2 regions of the Marinobacter sp. UBA2688 genome follow, and region 1 is predicted to be linked to the other one. Evidence: predicted binding sites of a transcription regulator. Region 1 holds the regulator's gene; the other holds the start of a gene.

Region 1 (4,303 bases):
TATCTGTCTTTCGACGAGACCGGGCGGCTTACCGCACACTTCGAAAGCCCACGTATCGAGCAATTCGAGGCCCGCAACGAAACCATTATGGAATCGCCGAATGCGACGCTCTACGGCGACCCCGGCAACGCACCCTGGCAAGTCCAGGCCAACAAAGGCCAATTCATGGAAGCTGACGACCTGGTCCACTTGACGGGGGATGTTCGGGTGTCCCAGCAAGCCCAAGGTGGGCGCCCCCTGACATTAACCACGTCAACGCTGACACTGGATAACACAGAGCGTACTGTTTACACAGACGCCCCGGTGGAACTGACCGACTCGTTCAGCCTGACCCGCGCAACCGGCATGAAGGCATGGATTGATGACCGAATCCTCGAACTCGACTCTGACGTGGAAGGACGCTATGAGACCGGCAAGTAAATTCATGCCCAACCCTCACCGCAATAGGCACCAACCGGTGGCATCGCGCCCGGCAGTCTCAGCGATTGTCCTGGCGCTGACAATGACCGTGGGCATGCCGTTCGCCGCGGCCTTTGATCTTGAGTCTGACCAACCCATCAGGGTCAATGCCGACAACGCGCGGCTCGACGAAGGCCAGGGCATTGCAACCTATACCGGCTCGGTTGAAATGAGCCAGGGCGATGCCAACCTTATGGCGGACAAAGTTGTACTCCACCGGGATGTGAATGGCGTCAGCCGCATTGAAGCCACCGGTACCCCGGCACGCTACCGCCAGCCTGCCATGGAAGGCCAGGGCGAAACCGACGCCCGTGCGCTAACGATCACCTGGTCCGCCTCCGACAACCGGGTTACCTTTCAGCGCGAAGCTGTGATCGAACAGGGCGGCAACCTGTTCCGGGGCGACGTCATTCATTATGACAGCGCCGAACGCGTGGTGACCGCAGAAGGCTCTGCTGACCAGGGCGATGGCAGCGGTCGCGTCGAAATGGTCATCCAGCCGCGCGGCAACGCCGGTAGCAATCCAGATAACAACCCTAACGGACAGGACATCGATGGCAGTTCTCAGGGCCAGTAACCTCGCAAAAAGCTACAAACAGAAGAAGGTCGTCATCGACGTTTCCCTGGAAATTCGCAGTGGCGAGATCGTCGGCTTACTCGGCCCCAATGGCGCGGGCAAAACGACGTGTTTCTACATGATTGTTGGCCTGGTTCCCGCCGACAACGGTCGAATCACCATCGACAATCAGGACATAACGCCGCTGCCCATGCATGGTCGTGCCCGCAAGGGAATCGGGTACCTGCCCCAGGAAGCATCCGTGTTCCGCAAGCTTACCGTACGCGACAACATACTGGCGATCCTGGAAACCCGCCGCGAACTCAAACGCGCTGACCGGGAGGCCAAGTTAGAGGAACTGCTTGAAGAGTTTCACATTACCCACATCCGCGATAGCGTCGGCATGGCCCTGTCAGGCGGCGAGCGACGACGGGTGGAAATTGCCCGGGCGCTGGCGATGGAGCCGGCGTTCATCCTGCTGGACGAACCCTTCGCCGGAGTCGACCCGATCTCGGTGAGCGACATCAAGCAGATCATCCGACACTTGCGGGACAAGGGTATCGGCGTACTGATCACCGACCACAACGTGCGGGAAACCCTCGACATCTGCGAGAATGCCTACATTGTCAGCGGCGGCCACATCATTGCCTCTGGTAATTCGGACGATATACTGGCCAACCAGCAGGTCAAGGAAGTGTATCTGGGCAACGAGTTTCGCCTGTAGTACACTCGGCAAAGAACTTGCTTGGTGCGGCAAGTAGCCAGCATACAAAGAGTTTTTGTGCAACCTGGGCTCCAGAAAGCGCCCTGATGACGTAAAGAGAGAGCCTGAGTGACGGAAGAGAGAGACCGAGTGACGGATCCTGAACCATGGTTATGAAAGCCTCACTACAGTTAAAGCTGGGCCAAAGCCTGACCATGACGCCCCAGCTGCAACAGGCTATCAGGCTTCTGCAGCTCTCCACCCTGGACCTCCAGCAGGAAATCCAGCAGGCATTGGAATCCAACCCAATGCTGGAAACCTCCGAAGACGACGACAACCAGAATCCGGAATCAACGGACAGTGACAACGAGTCGTCTGAAACGGCGTCAACCGAGGAATCCAACACCGCTTCAGACACCGCTACTGAGTGGGACGAATCCGAAAACGGACCTGACTGGTCATCAGAAACGGACAGTCCCGACACCATTCCCGATGATCTTCCCGTCGACACCGCCTGGGATGACATTTACCAGTCAGCCCCCGCGTCAGCAGCCCGTAACGACGACGAAAACGACCACGACTTCGAAACCCGTAACTCCCCCACCGAAACGCTCCAGGACCACCTGGAATGGCAACTGAACCTGACGCCCATGAGCGAGCGGGATCAGGCCATCGCCCATGCCCTGATGGATGCGGTTGATAACCACGGCTACCTGACCTCTCCGCTTGAAGAAATTCATTCAGGCATGGTGGACGAATCCGACGAAGACCCGCTGGAACTGGACGAAGTGGAAGCCGTTCTTCATCGCCTGCAGCACTTCGATCCACCCGGCGTGTTCGCCCGTAATCTGCAGGAATGTCTGCTGATCCAGCTGAATCAGCTGCCCCCGGAAACACCCTGGCTGGCTCAGGCGCGACTGGTGATTACCCACTACATAAACCTGCTGGGCAACCGTGATTACGCCCAGCTGTTACGCCGCAGCCGCCTGAAAGAAGAGCAGCTACGGGACGTTCTGGCACTTATTACCGGGTTAAACCCCCGTCCCGGCGACACCCTGGATCAGGCCGAGCCAGACTACGTCATCCCGGATGTAATCGTGCGCAAGCACAATGAACGCTGGCGCGTGGAACTGAATCCTGAAATTGCACCGCGCATTCGTGTGAATGCAAGCTATGCTTCTCTTATAAAGCGTGCGGACAGCAGTGCTGACAACACCTACCTGCGGGACCAGTTGCAGGAGGCAAAGTGGTTCATCAAGAGCCTGCAGAGCCGCAACGAAACCCTGCTTAAGGTGGCCACGCGCATTGTCGAGCACCAGCAGGGATTTCTGGATCATGGCGAGGAAGCCATGAAACCATTGATTCTCTCGGATATTGCCCAGGCGGTGGAAATGCACGAGTCGACCATTTCAAGGGTCACCACCCAGAAATACATGCACACGCCGCGGGGCATATTTGAACTTAAGTATTTTTTCTCGAGCCATGTCAGTACCGACGAGGGTGGAGAGTGCTCATCCACGGCAATCCGCGCGATGATCAAGAAGCTGATTGCAACGGAAACTCCGAAAAAGCCATTGAGCGATAGCAAAATTGCAGCCATGCTAGGAGACCAGGGTATCAAGGTGGCTAGACGAACCGTGGCCAAGTATCGCGAGGCAATGCACATTCCTCCGTCCAACGAGCGAAAGCGATTGGTGTAGGAAGCGTCTGTTCCCGGCCTCACGGGGAGAGCCCTTTCCTGAAAGTATACCGCCTGCAGCATAACGCTGTGGCACACAGCCGGTATCCTAACGGGTGCCGGCAAGCTGAAAACAGGAGAAGCCTATGCAACTCAATATTTCAGGCCATCACGTAGAACTGACTCCCGCACTGAAAGATTACGTATCAGGCAAATTTGAAAAGCTTGAGCGGCACTTCGACCATATCAGCAATTGCCAGGTTACCCTTGAGGTGGAAAAAGTGCGCCAGATGGCGGAAGCTACGCTTCACGTGATAGGTGGTGAGATTCACGCAAAGGCCGAAAACAGCGATATGTACGCTGCCATTGATGGACTGGTAGACAAGCTGGACAGGCAGATTCTAAAGCACAAGGAAAAGAACGTAGACCGGATGCACGGGAACGGCGCCCGCTAGGACGACGCCCCCGGCATGACAGTTAATCGAGCTGCGGCACTGGCTAACCATGCAACACGTGCCGCAGCCTTTTTTTACGGAAATGCAGTCGATTCATGACCGACACATCCCTGACTATCGAGAACATTCTCGCGCCGGAGCTAACCCTTTGCCGGGTGCCTGCCTCTAGCAAAAAGCGGGTTATGGAAACCATTGCCGAGCAGATCCAGCAACACGACGCTTTGCTCAGCGACACCCAGATATTCACTAATCTGGTCGCACGGGAGCGACTGGGGAGTACGGGTATCGGACAGGGCATCGCGATCCCCCACTGCAGACTGGAAGGGCTGGATCACGTGGTTGGCGTTTTGCTGACCCTGGAAGAAGGCGTTGCGTTCGATGCTATCGACAACCAGCCGGTGGACCTCGTCTTCACCTTGATTGTCCCCAAGGAAGCCACCAGCGAGCATCTT
Region 2 (4,303 bases), on a different contig from region 1:
CGACATTGGCGCTGACCATGGTGCCGAGTTGCTCAAGCCCGCCGGGGTACGAGGCTTCTGCGACCACCTTGTAGCGTCCGGGTGGCAAACTGTTGCCGTTGCCATCCTTGCCGTCCCAGCTGAACGCTGTCTGGCCAGGCTGCTGCTCACCCATATCAATCTGCCGGACCTGCTCACCGGACTCATTCTCAATGGTGATTCTCAGCCCGGATGTGGTTGCCGGAACGGAAACGTTGCCGGATATTTCACCGTCCGCGCCAAGCACGCCAATGGATGAAGGTGCCAAGACCGTACGCCCGACCATTGCAGAGGCCTGCAGTGCCTGGGTGGAGCGGAACTGGCTGGCCATATCGTCGACACTGCCGGACAGGCTCTGCATTTCCTCCAGGGAGCTGAACTGCGCCAGCTGAGAGATGAATTCGCCGTTGTCCTGAGGTTCGAGAGGGTTCTGGTTTTTGAGCTGAGCGATCATCAATTCCATGAACTCGTTCTTGCCCAGCTCACTTCCGCTCTTGGCCTGATCCTGCTGCACTCGATACTGGCTCAGCACATCCGAAGCGTCTGTCGTGTTATTCACTACGCTCATGATTCAATCCTCGCTCGGTTACTGCTGACCCAGGGTCAGGATACGCTGCATCATGGATTTGGCGCTGTTCATAATGTCCACATTCATCTGGAAGCTGCGCGACGACGACATCATGTCCGCCATTTCTTCAACCACGTTGACGTTGGGGTAGAACACGTACCCATCCTCGTTCGCGGCGGGATGATCAGGCTCGTAGCGCATCTGCAACTCGGCGTCACTCTCGACGATGCCTTCAACCCGAACGCCTGCCCCCGGGCCGTTGTCGCTGCCAAACGCCATGCTCTGCTGAGACGGATTCAGCATGGACTGCTGTATCGCCGCGAAAACAGGCTTGCGGGCGCGATAGGTCTGATCCGTACTGGAACTGGCCGTCTCGGCATTGGCGATGTTGGACGCAGTGGTGTTCAGCCGCAGCGACTGGGCTGTCATACCGGAACCGGCGATGTCGAAAATGTTACCCAGAGACATGATGGTGCTCCTCAATTAATGGCTGCGCCCAGTTTTACTGGCCAGAGAGTGCCTTTTTGATGCCTGAAACCTTTCCGTCCAGGAACTGGAAACTGGCCTGGTAATCCATGGCATTACGCATGAAACGGGTTTGCTCCTGCTGGGCATCCACCGTGTTGCCGTCCACGGACGGCTGGTGCGGTACCCGATAGAGCAATTCGCTGTCCGCGCCCATGGGCGAGGTGTCCATATGGGACTCGTGGGTACGGGTCATGCCGAAACCACTCATGCTGTCCTGGGCCTTCTGCATCATCGCCTGAAAGTCCACATCCCGCGCCTTGTAGCCCGGGGTATCTGCGTTGGCGAGGTTGTTGGCCAACACCTCCGCACGCTTTACCCTGCCTTCCAGGGCGTGCTGATGAATGCCTAATGCTTTGTCCAGGGAAATTGCCATAGTGCCTCCGATTCCTGCACACGGCGTTGGTCGTTTTGCCGTTTGTGCGTTCTTGCAGAGGTAAAAGCAATCGCGATGCCAGTTTTCAGGAGGTGTTGCGGTGTGCGGGCTGAGGCAGGTATCGGCTTATCCGAATCGTAAATTGAGGGCGGAAAGCGGCAAGGGATTTCCCCCGCGCCGGGGGCGGGGGCAACGGGGCGGCAACTAGTGGGGCCAGCGCCTGACAAACTCTTTGGGTTCAGGCCTGGGTATGCTGGGCTTGTGCGCACTGACACTGCCGGTATACAGGAACCCGGTTATGATCTCATTGTCCTGCAGCCCCAAGCCTCGCTTGATAGCTGGATCGTGCGCCATGGCACCGGTACGCCACATGCCTCCAAACCCGGCGGACTCCAGAGCCAACAACAAATACCCCATCCCCACCGCGGCCGACATGGACTGCTCGATCTCCGGCACTTTGGGATGGGACTGGTAAGACGCAACGCCAACGATCACCATAGGCGCCCGCAGTGCCTTCTTGCAGCGTTTTTCCCGCTCCTTTTCCGAGGCGCCGTCGCCACAGGTGGCGGCAAACAATTCACCCAGGGCGTTCAATGCCTCGTCTCCCTCAATAATCAGGTACCGCCAGGGCCTCAGCAACGCATGGTCCGGCGCCCTCGCGGCGCAGGCAAAGGCATTTTCAAGCGTTGCCGGGTCCGGTGCTGGCGCCTCCAGGCGTGGCTCTGAAGATCGTTTTAACAGGGCTTCCATTACTGCTGTCATATCGCCTCGCTGTGGTTGATTTCAATACGTCAGTTCGGGCCAAACGACCGTATGAATTGTGGGACAGATGGTTTACTGTTAGTCTTTAGTCTAAGTACTTTCCACTATCAGACAGTACTATCTACCTTAAAAACGATAAGCGAGCCGGTAGACGCCCTATGAGCCAACAGCAAACATTCCGCAATTTCGCGGACTTCTATCCGTACTACCTTGAAGAACATAGCGATGTAAACTGCCGCAGGCTTCACTTCGTCGGCAGCCTGCTGGTCATCCTCGTTACACTCTACGCCATTGTAACGGCCAAGTTCCTCTATCTGTTGCTCCTGCCCGTCATCGGCTACGGGTTTGCCTGGGTTGGCCACTATGGCTTCGAGAAAAACCGACCTGCCACCTTCAAACACCCACTGTACAGCCTGATGGGCGATTGGGTGATGTTCAGAGATATGCTCGTCGGGCGGATCCGTTTCTGAATGATGAGCGCACCGATTGACCTGCGTAACGCCAGTACCAGTGCCAGCAAGGCCGCCGTGCTTGACGCGCAGAACCATCCGATTGCCATCCCGCCCATGCCGGATTACAACGGCAGGATACTGGCGTATACGGCGACTGCCGGCATTATTGTGTCAGGCGTACTGCAAGACGTCTTCGGCCTGTGGATGCTGTGGCTGCTTTCAGGCGCCCTGACCTGGCCACACATTGCCCATCAACTTACCCGGCGAACGTTTCTCCGTAACTCATCCCGTATTCGCCAGAAAATGCTGTTAACGGATTGCGCCATCGGGGGTGGATTCGTCGGCTGCATTGGATTGATTGCGATACCCTCGGTCGCCGTGGCACTGATGCTGATGTTTAGTTGCCTGATTGTGGGCGGCATCCGCCAGTGGCTGCTAGGCACCATGATCATGGCCGCCTGCGGCGCCATCGGCGTTGCCATCGTGGGCCCCGCCGAGTCACTGCAGTCGCCGATGATCACCAGCATTATCGCGATCAGTGCCACCGGCCTTTATATCTGTGTGACTGCGTTCTATTCCCACCAGCAGGCCCGCGCGCTGATGATGGCAAAAACCCAGATCCAGAATCAGCGGGAACAATCCATTGCCCTGTCCCACAAACTCTCCAAGTATCTGTCACCGCAGGTGTGGCAGTCCATCTTTACCGGTGAAAGAGACGTGCGGCTGGAAACACAACGCAAGAAATTGGCCGTCTTCTTCTCCGACATCAAGGGTTTTACAGAACTGTCCGAAGAGATGGAGCCGGAAGCACTGACGGAACTGCTGAACCACTACTTCAACGAAATGTCGGAAGTGGCCCTCAAATACGGCGGCACCATCGATAAGTTCGTTGGCGATTCCATCATGATTTTCTTCGGTGACCCCACCAGCCGGGGCCAGAAAGAAGACGCCTTCGCCTGCGTGTCCATGGCGGTGGAAATGCGTAAACACATGAAAATCATGCGGCAGAAATGGCGCAGCCAGGGTATCAAGACACCGCTGGAAATCCGCATGGGCATCAGCACAGGCTACACCACCGTTGGCAACTTCGGCGCCGAGAACCGCATGGACTACACCATCATCGGCAAGGAAGTGAACCTGGCCAGCCGCCTGGAATCCCTGGCTGAACCCGGTGAAATCCTGATCTCCTACGAAACCTTCTCGCTGATCAAGGACCGCATCATGTGCCGCGACAAGGGCGAGATCACGGTTAAAGGCTTCGGCCGCCCGGTCTCCATCTACGAAGTGGTGGATTTCCGCCGCGACATGGGCCCCAACCGCAGTTTCCTTGAGCACGAACGCAGCGGCTTTGCCATGTACCTGGATTCGGAAAAAATCACCGAACGGGAACGGGAGTCCATCCTGTCTGCGCTCGAGGATGCCGCTGAGCGACTGCGCCAGGAAGAGGATTCCTGACCGTTCCCGCCTTTACACCTACTGCCTGATCAACCGTGGCCCTACCGCCTCTTCCGGGTCGGTACTGCGCCAGGGGTTGATATCCAGACCACCCCTTCGCGTATAACGGGCGCACACCGACAGCTTCTGCGGCTGACAACGGGCCAT

The links. The regulator sigma-54, encoded in region 1, starts transcription at its own class of promoters, with help from an activator protein. The targets are predictions, from matches to a motif close to ANTGGCATNNANNTTGCTNT.
Region 2: flgB (flagellar basal body rod protein FlgB) is a predicted target of sigma-54. The motif match lies at 1,551-1,570, and genes of this name have one in related genera.

The regions. Positions count from the first base shown of each region.
Region 1 is NZ_DELU01000007.1:109,796-114,098, forward strand. Features, by position in the region: gene lptC (LPS export ABC transporter periplasmic protein LptC) at 1-420, shown strand, start outside; gene lptA (lipopolysaccharide transport periplasmic protein LptA) at 503-1,036, shown strand; gene lptB (LPS export ABC transporter ATP-binding protein) at 1,014-1,739, shown strand; gene B3M52_RS01895 (RNA polymerase factor sigma-54) at 1,892-3,418, shown strand; gene hpf (ribosome hibernation promoting factor) at 3,543-3,851, shown strand; gene ptsN (PTS IIA-like nitrogen regulatory protein PtsN) at 3,947-4,303, shown strand, end outside.
Region 2 is NZ_DELU01000010.1:302,990-307,292, forward strand. Features, by position in the region: gene B3M52_RS06100 (flagellar hook assembly protein FlgD) at 1-586, opposite strand, end outside; gene flgC (flagellar basal body rod protein FlgC) at 605-1,054, opposite strand; gene flgB (flagellar basal body rod protein FlgB) at 1,089-1,487, opposite strand; gene B3M52_RS06115 (nitroreductase family protein) at 1,692-2,249, opposite strand; gene B3M52_RS06120 (DUF962 domain-containing protein) at 2,408-2,719, shown strand; gene B3M52_RS06125 (adenylate/guanylate cyclase domain-containing protein) at 2,720-4,156, shown strand; gene queF (NADPH-dependent 7-cyano-7-deazaguanine reductase QueF) at 4,175-4,303, opposite strand, start outside.